2 regions of the Chryseobacterium sp. MA9 genome follow, and region 2 is predicted to be linked to the other one. Evidence: riboswitches for the same ligand, from Rfam matches in the RefSeq annotation. Region 2 holds a riboswitch; the other holds the start of a gene.
What was found. A riboswitch is a leader RNA that binds a small molecule or an ion and turns the genes downstream of it on or off. The one in region 2 is predicted to bind thiamine pyrophosphate.
Positions count from the first base shown of each region.

Region 1: linked by a shared signal. The riboswitch ahead of pnuC (nicotinamide riboside transporter PnuC) and the one ahead of thiS (sulfur carrier protein ThiS) in region 2 are both predicted to bind thiamine pyrophosphate.

Region 1 covers NZ_CP075170.1:733,415-737,842, reverse strand. The annotation lists gene KIK00_RS03335 (FecR family protein) at 1-402, opposite strand, end outside; gene KIK00_RS03330 (RNA polymerase sigma factor) at 549-1,043, opposite strand; gene KIK00_RS03325 (hypothetical protein) at 1,178-2,209, opposite strand; gene pnuC (nicotinamide riboside transporter PnuC) at 2,196-2,792, opposite strand; TPP riboswitch at 2,818-2,926, opposite strand; gene KIK00_RS03315 (alpha-ketoglutarate-dependent dioxygenase AlkB) at 3,016-3,627, opposite strand; gene KIK00_RS03310 (TonB-dependent receptor) at 4,063-4,428, shown strand, end outside.
Region 2 covers NZ_CP075170.1:3,089,740-3,094,167, forward strand. The annotation lists gene KIK00_RS14010 (thiamine phosphate synthase) at 1-185, opposite strand, end outside; gene thiC (phosphomethylpyrimidine synthase ThiC) at 182-1,993, opposite strand; gene thiS (sulfur carrier protein ThiS) at 2,018-2,224, opposite strand; TPP riboswitch at 2,282-2,377, opposite strand; gene KIK00_RS14025 (RluA family pseudouridine synthase) at 2,517-3,197, opposite strand; gene KIK00_RS14030 (hypothetical protein) at 3,209-3,523, opposite strand; gene panB (3-methyl-2-oxobutanoate hydroxymethyltransferase) at 3,527-4,342, opposite strand; gene KIK00_RS14040 (Crp/Fnr family transcriptional regulator) at 4,404-4,428, opposite strand, start outside.

The DNA.
Region 1 (4,428 bases), 2.4 Mb from region 2:
ATCAATAATAAAGGGCAATGCTTTATTTTTAGCAACACTGAAAAACGCTTTTCCTTTAAAAGAAACATTTCTGGTCTTCTTTCCGAAATCTTCAGTCAGTCTCAATTCACTTTCAGGTTCCAGTGTAATGATACTTCCATCAGATAATGTAAATTCTTTTTGAATCTTTTCTGCTCTGAAAACCATTTGCTGATGTTCCGAAGATTTCATTTCATTCCCAGTGGAAAATAAAGTAATCAGTGTAAATAAAGGTAAAAGAAGAGCTGCTGCCCATAAAAACCTTTTTGCATTGTTTCTTGATCGGATTTTATTTTCAAGTCCGTTCCAGATTCGCTGATCTGCTGAATCTTTCATTTTCCTGTTTTCATCTTTAACTGATTTCCATTGATTTTCGAAATCCATACGCTCCTGTTTGATCTTTATTAGAGAATACGCAGGAAGTATACAATCGTCAACCTCTATTTTTTTGATTTAACGATTTGTTCATATTGGACTAAAGTTGACTGAAGCCAGATTTATGGAAAGAAATTTGGAATGTTCAGAATAACCTAAAAGAAAAAATTCAAATTCGCTCTCAGAAATTTCAGAACCTTGTTAACATGTTTTTCAACGGCTGTTTTAGAAATATCATTTTCCTGAGCAATGGTAAAAAGACTGAGATTCTGGATTTTATTTTTGATGAAAAATTCGCGGCTTCTTTCGGGAACCTGTTCCAGAAGACTTTCTATTTTTTTAAGCTGATCTTCCTGCTGTACCTGTTTTTCAATTTCTGAGCTTTCTTCATCCTGACTTTCCTGCGAGTTTTCAAGAGGAACGAAAATCATTTTTCTTTTACGGTAGAAATTGGAGATTTCCTGTTTGGCAGATTTAAAGATAAGTGCTTCGATTTCTGACGGAGAATGGGCTTTGGATAAATACTTCCAGACGTGCATAAAAATATCCTGAACAATTTCTTCAATATCCTCTTCTTCCGAAAGATATTTTGCCACAAAGAAATACACCCTGTGCTTGTAACCGGAATATATTTCTTTAAAATGATCCATTCTTTAATACGTCTTTGAACTCAAAACTGGTGGTACAAAAGTATCCAAAAGCTATGGCAATCGTATTAAATTTATATTAAGTTTAAATCCTTAGCAATAACTCATCACCGGATTTTCACAGATATATTTTCTGCTCAGAAAGAAAAATCCAAATTATCAGCGGAAGGTCTGAAATTGGAATGCATTGCGGCTGTAAAATAATCACAAAACACCTGATACACTGCAGAATTGGTATCTGTTGCGCGGATTCCAAGCTGTGTATAAACAGAAAGAATTTGATGGGATAATTTATGAACCTGCTCTACTCCATATTGATGAATCTCATGTTGTTGATCTTCAGAAATCTCTTTGTGATCACCGAGTATATTTTCTACTTCTCTGGCAATGGTTAATACTTTTTTTAAATGCTTTTCAACAGACTCTGTGAAACTTTTGAAATTGATCTCAGGACGAATAAGTTGTGCTTCTTCAATAAAATGAGAAGCCATTCCAAGATAATTCACCAAAAGTGTCAAATCTGCAAAAACCCGAAACGGAATGCTGTCCAGAATATCATTTGTGAAAAAATGGTCATACACAAAACTGTAATCTTCGCTTACGATAACATTTTCGATGGTAAAGGAATATGTACCACTGGCTTTCATTCCCATAGATGTCCAGTTGGGGATAATTTCAGTCTGTTCTTTCGGAGCAATGAATGAGTGAATGATCTCATTGCCATTGTCATCAATTATTGGTTTCCCGTTTTCTGTAATTCTGGCATTCAATGTGAAATGGGTCAGATGAGGTGCTCCTGTTGCAAAATTCCATAAACCATTAATCAGATAGGTATTATCATTTTGCTTTTCTGCAGTTCCGCCAACCATTCCGCTTCCTCCAAAGCAGGTTTTAGAATGGAAAAACAGTAACTGAGCAACTTCAGGTTTAATATTTCTGGAAAAATAATTGGCTCCGGCACAAAGCGTCAGCATCCAGCCAAAACTTCCGTCGGTTTCAGCCCAACTAAATAATACTTTAAGTCCTTCTGCAAAACGATAGCCGAGTCCTCCATACTTTTGGGGAACCCAGATCTTAAGCAGTCCTTCATCATGAATATGTTGTATCACCTTATCAGAAATTAAAGAAGCTCCCTGAAGTTCCTGTCTGATGTCTTTAGTACTCAGCATTAGCCTTGGTTTTAATGATTTTCTGCCATTCTATATATCCAGAAATAGCCACTAAAAATAAAAATGAAGTTAAAACAGCATAGAGATATAATTCTTTATGAATCATTAAGGGAATAGAAATAATATTACTTACATTCAATATTACCCAGTTTTCAATTTTCCGTCTCGCCATGAGCCACATTCCTGCCCAGGCAAAAGCACTTACTAAGGAGTCCCAAACGGGAACATCCGAGTCTGTAAAATGAGTAAGAAAGAACCAAAATAAACTAAAGGTTCCCAGAACAATTCCTCCGGTGATCCACTTTTCAGAAGCAGAGGTCACAGAGATTTGCATTTCAGATTTCTGTTTCCCGAATTTCCAGTACAGCCATCCGTAGATGCTCATAATCAGATAATAAAGATTTAAGGTAAATTCAGCATAAAGCTTGGAGGTAAGCATCACATACAACGTAAGCAAAATACCTGCAATTCCGAAAAGATAGTTGTTGACATTGTTTTTACGGGCCAGTAAAACCTGAATCACTGAAAATAAGACTCCGAACCATTCCGGTAAGGTAATTTGTTTTAAAATGTCCTGCATCATATTAATTGTTGGAAATCAAATGATGAGATGATAAGTAAGCAATCCCTACGCCGGCATTATCCGGATCAGGTGTGGAAATATATTCCTGGGTATCATCTCAGCCACTGTTATCTGTAGCACCCCATTGTTGAGGCAAAGGTGCAGCTTTTTTGTGGAAAAAGAAAGCAGTTCAGCCTTTTATTTTGAAATATAATTCTTCTATTTATCCTTTAAAATGAATATTCTACAGCTGACGAACCAACCGGAATGTAAGATTAATACGTTCCTTCATAGAAGTTACAGATTTAGCGATCCGATGTTCCCAATGTTCCTGCAGATCTCCTTTCATAATCAGCAATGAGCCATGAGGAAGAGGCAGGCTGTATTTACTCTGATGATGATCTTTTTTCCGGAAATCAAAATTCCTTGTCTGTCCTAAACTTAAAGATGCAATCACCGGACGGCTGCCATATCTGCTTTCTTTATCCCGATGCCAGGCAACAGAGTCATTATGATCCCGGTAAAGATTAAGTAATACAGAATTGAACTGATATCCAAATGTTTCTTCTATTCTTTGTTTTAAAGAAAGCAGTTCAGGAATCCATGGATTGGTCTCCAATTCACCATTACCCGAAGGATAAGCATTTTCCTCATCTCCATACCATACTGTTAAACGCGGAGTGAGTACCGTCTTATCATACATTTTCTGGCTTCTTTGTTTCCAGGGAGCCGTTTCAAGAAGATGAATCTTAAGCAGGTCAGCCTCTTCCTGATTCAGGAAATGTTCTCTGTACTCCAGAAGATCTTTTGGAAATTCATACAAATCTTCTGAATCAAACAAACTAAGCTGGGTCATATTTTTTAACTTTTAAGTAATAAATTGATTCTTCTCTATTAAAGTATAGCTATACTTTATTATTCATAGGTTTTCTATAAAACTTTTTGCTATCTGAGAAAACCAATAATGATACAAATTATATCTACAAATTTACTTAAAATGATACAAAATAAATCAAGCCAACAGAAATCATTCAGGAAAAGGCAAACAGTGATGAAGTTAACAGGAATCACATAATTATTTTATGCATTTAAATACACTTCCAGTTTATGATAATTCACTTTTATAACAAATTGTAAATTAAATATCTGAAATAATTAATACACTCAAAAAAAATGAGTAATAATGCATTATATGCACACAATAGGAAGTCACTTCATCAAGATTTAATACTTAATTCAAAAATAATTATCCATCTTTGCAGCCTTAAATTCAAACACGCTAGTTTATTTCATGAGCATTATTTTTAAAAAGCGACTAATTATAGCGCTTGTATTACCTACGGCCGCCCTTTATTACGGGCAGAGTACGAAGGATTCTTTAGAGAAATCAAAATCTATTGATGAGGTGATGTTGGTTGGTAGAAACCTTTCCCAAACAGCCAAAGAAAGAAAAACTCCTGTTGCAGTTTCCACCATCAAGGCAGCAGAAATTCAGGAGAAGTTAGGAAACAGAGAATTTCCTGAGATTATGAAGTCTACCCCATCCGTGTATGTTACCAAAGTGGGCGGAGGTTTTGGAGACAGCAGAATCAACATGAGAGGTTTTGATGGGGCAAACATTGCAGTGATCATCAACGGGCAACCGGTGAATGACATG
Region 2 (4,428 bases):
TAATACGTATGCAGCACCAATTGTGAATGAAAGGTTTTATCAATCTGAGTGATGAATTCAAGCATTTCATTGCGGCTGAGCCATGGTTTACGGATATGAAGCAAATCAAGTCCTTCCTGAAACATTTGATTAATAAGATCAGTTTCGTTCGGGAGAATCAATTCAGTAGTGATAACTAGGATCATATATAAATTTCTTTCCCTTTTTCGATAAACTCCTGTGATTTATCCAGCATTCCTTGTTCTGCAGATTCACGTATTTCCTGAGTGATTTTCATCGAACAGAATTTCGGCCCGCACATTGAACAGAAATGGGCAATTTTTGCTCCTTCTGCCGGCAGTGTCTCATCGTGATAAGCTCTTGCTGTTTCAGGGTCTAATGAAAGGTTGAACTGATCTTCCCATCTGAATTCAAATCTTGCTTTACTTAATGCATTGTCTCTGTATTGAGCTCCGGGATGACCTTTTGCCAGATCTGCTGCGTGTGCAGCTAACTTATAAGTAATTACCCCAACTTTTACATCTTCTTTATTCGGAAGACCTAAATGTTCTTTTGGAGTTACATAGCAAAGCATCGCACAGCCAAACCATCCGATCATTGCTGCTCCAATTCCGGACGTGATATGATCATAACCCGGTGCAATATCCGTTGTTAAAGGCCCTAAGGTATAAAATGGAGCTTCATGGCATTCTTCCAATTGCTTTTCCATGTTTTCTTTGATCATATGCATCGGAACGTGTCCGGGTCCTTCAATCATTACCTGTACATTGTGTTTCCAGGCAATTTTGGTTAGTTCACCTAAAGTTTCCAGTTCTGCAAACTGAGCGGCATCATTGGCATCTGCAATAGATCCGGGACGAAGACCATCTCCCAGAGAGAAAGCCACATCATATTTCTTCATGATCTCGCAGATCTCTTCAAAATGAGTGTACAGAAAACTTTCTTTATGATGAAATAAGCACCATTTCGCCATAATCGATCCTCCTCTGGAAACAATTCCGGTTACTCTTTTCGCTGTTAAATGAATATATCTCAACAAAACGCCTGCATGGATCGTGAAGTAGGAAACCCCTTGTTCAGCTTGTTCAATCAGGGTATCTCTGAAAATTTCCCATGTAAGATCTTCCGGAACTCCTTTTACTTTTTCCAATGCCTGATAGATGGGAACAGTACCAATGGGAACCGGACTGTTTCTGATAATCCATTCTCTTGTTTCATGAATATTTTTTCCGGTTGAAAGGTCCATAATGGTATCAGCTCCCCATCGGCAGGCCCATACCGCTTTTTCTACCTCCTCTTCAATACTGGATGAAACGGCACTGTTTCCAATATTAGCATTGATTTTCACCAGGAAATTTCTTCCGATGATCATCGGCTCACTTTCCGGATGGTTGATGTTATTGGGAATAATTGCTCTTCCGGCAGCAATTTCGTCTCTTACAAATTCCGGAGTGATCTTGCTTTTCGGAGTATTGGCTCCAAAACTATGTCCGGGATGTTGAAAAGCCATTTCTTTGGATACGGAATCAAGCTGTTCTATTCTTTGATTTTCTCTGATTGCCACATATTCCATTTCCGGAGTGATGATTCCCTGTTTTGCATAGTAAAGCTGGGTAAGCTCTTTTCCTTCCTGTGCTACTTTAGGTTTATGATCATAGGAAAACCTTAATTCATTAAGACGTGGATCTGCTAAACGAGCTTTTCCGTATTCAGATGTAATTCCGTCCAGGATATTCACATCATTTCTGTCCAGAATCCACTGTTCTCTGATTCTTGGAAGTCCTTTCTGAATATCAATGACTGCATTTTCATCGGTATAAGGACCTGAAGTGTCGTAAATGGTTACCGGAGCATTATGTTCAAAGCCGCCATTGGTCAGTTTGGTTGGGCTAAGTTGTATTTCACGCATTGCTACATTGATAGGGTGTAATGTACCTTCAATATAGATTTTCTTTGAGTTCGGAAATGGCGAACATGTAATGGAGTGAGCCATAAATATTGGTATTAAATATGAGAATTAACCACCTTGAGTGGCAGTAATGATTAAAACTGAATCGTTGTTATTAAGGATGGTTTCCGCCCAGACTGACAGGGGAATAATGCGATTGTTGAGAGCTACAGCGATGCCTTTTTTCTTTCCGGGCAGCTCCATAGCCAGTAATGCTTCCAGATTTTCGGGAAGTACATCAAATGTTTTTCGGGTGTGGTTGATTATAAGTTCCATTCCTAATAATTTAAATATACTTTAGGAATGGCTATTATTGTACAATAGAATGTACAGCAAAAGTCATCTACTTTTCCCTACGCTGGTATGATCCAGATCAGGTTCAAAGGGTAAAGTCTCAGTCTGTTGATACAGACACCCCTAAAGTTGGGAACGAAGTTAGACATTTTTTTAGAATGTGCAAAATTTTTTGTAATACACTGTTTGAAACCCGATAATGGAATTTGGAAATTATTTAATCAAAAAAAATAGGCTGAAAGTGTAAAACTCCCAGCCTATTTTTATTTTTCTCTTATTGTTCCTCACAAGCTCTCCAAATCGCATCATTCTGCGGCACCGGAGCTGTAATTTCAATATTTTCTTTAGTAACAGGATGAATAAATTCCAGCTTTCTTGCATGAAGATTGATTCCTCCATCAGGATTGGAACGTGGTGCTCCGTATTTCAGATCACCTTTGATCGGAATTCCTGTTTTAGATAATTGTGCTCTGATCTGATGGTGTCTTCCAGTTTCAAGATCTATTTCAAGAAGCAGGTAATTATCCAAAGTCTTGATCACGTTATAAGTCAGAATCGCTTCTTTTGCTCCTTCCGTAGCTTTTGGAAAAACAATGGCTTTATTATTCTTTTCGTTTTTCTTTAAATAGTGTACCAGCCTTTGAGTTTGTGGAATCATTTCTTTTCCTACAACAGCCCAATACGTTTTCTTCACTTCGCGGTTTTTCACCATCTGTGTCAAACGGGAAAGTGCTTTGGACGTTTTTGCATATATTACCAGTCCTGATGTAGGACGGTCTATACGATGAACCAAGCCGAGAAAAACATTTCCCGGCTTAGCATCTCTTATTTTTATAAAATTCTTGATGGATTCTAATAGTGATTCATCTCCGGTTTTATCACCCTGTACAAGCTGGCCAACCTTTTTATTAATCACCAGAAGATGGTTGTCTTCATATATAATCTGCTCCTTCATATTTCTTTCGTCTATCTTCTTCTATTGGATAAAGAAAGGATAATTCCTGCCAGAAGACCTACAGTTTTAACGGCTGAAAGTTTTGAACCTTCCGGAATGAATGCACCCAATACACAGATTGCAGCAGCAGCATACATTGCATATACAAAGTTTTTATTGGTAAGCAGGGGTGCCTGAATAAAGAAGCTCGCTCCTATGAGAACATAAAAGACTTTTCTTGAAAGTAAATGATTGATTTCCGGGGAAAATAAATTAAACCATCCCACAGCAAGACAAATCAGTGCTGCGATAGATAATATTCCCTGGATAGATTGTTGATTCTGCATGGATTAATAGCTTTCGTTTTCGTTTGGAAACTCTACATTCTTCACATCTTTTACATACTGAGCAACAGCTCCAGTAATTTCTGTATAAAGGTCAAGATATCTTCTTAAGAATTTCGGGCTGAAACCTTTGTTCATCCCTACCATATCATGATAAACCAAAACCTGTCCGTCACAATCTGCTCCGGCCCCGATTCCGATGGTTGGGATAGAAATGCTTTCAGTTACTTTTTTAGCTAATTCTGCCGGAATTTTTTCTAATACGATTGAAAAACATCCTAATTCTTCCAAAAGTTGTGCATCAGCAATCAGTTTTTCAGCCTCTGCTTCTTCCTTAGCTCTTACTTTATATGTTCCGAATTTATAGATAGACTGTGGTGTTAATCCCAAATGTCCCATTACCGGAATTCCGGCATTGATGATCTTTTTGATAGACTTGGAAATTTCTTTTCCGCCTTCAATTTTCACAGCATGTGCTCCACCTTCCTTCATCATTCTTACCGCAGACTCCAGTGCTTTTTCAGGATTACTCTGATAAGTTCCGAAAGGTAAATCTGCTACCACCAAAGCTCTATCGGTTCCTCTTACCACACTTTGAGCATGATAGATCATTTGATCCAGCGTAATGGGCAATGTAGTTTCAAAACCAGCCATTACATTCGCTGCAGAGTCTCCAATCAAAATAGCGTCTACTCCACCTGCATCTACCATCTTTGCTGTGGTAAAATCATAGGCTGTAAGCATTGTTATTTTTTCCTTGTCGAATTTCATTTTACGCAAGGTTTCAGTCGTAACTTTTTTAATTTCAGAGTGAACAGACATAATTTATCTATTTTTAAAAGTTAAAAAGTCGGCCTTGAGCCGACTTAAGTTTTTGTATGATTTATAAAACTACGTGACCGAGTTTC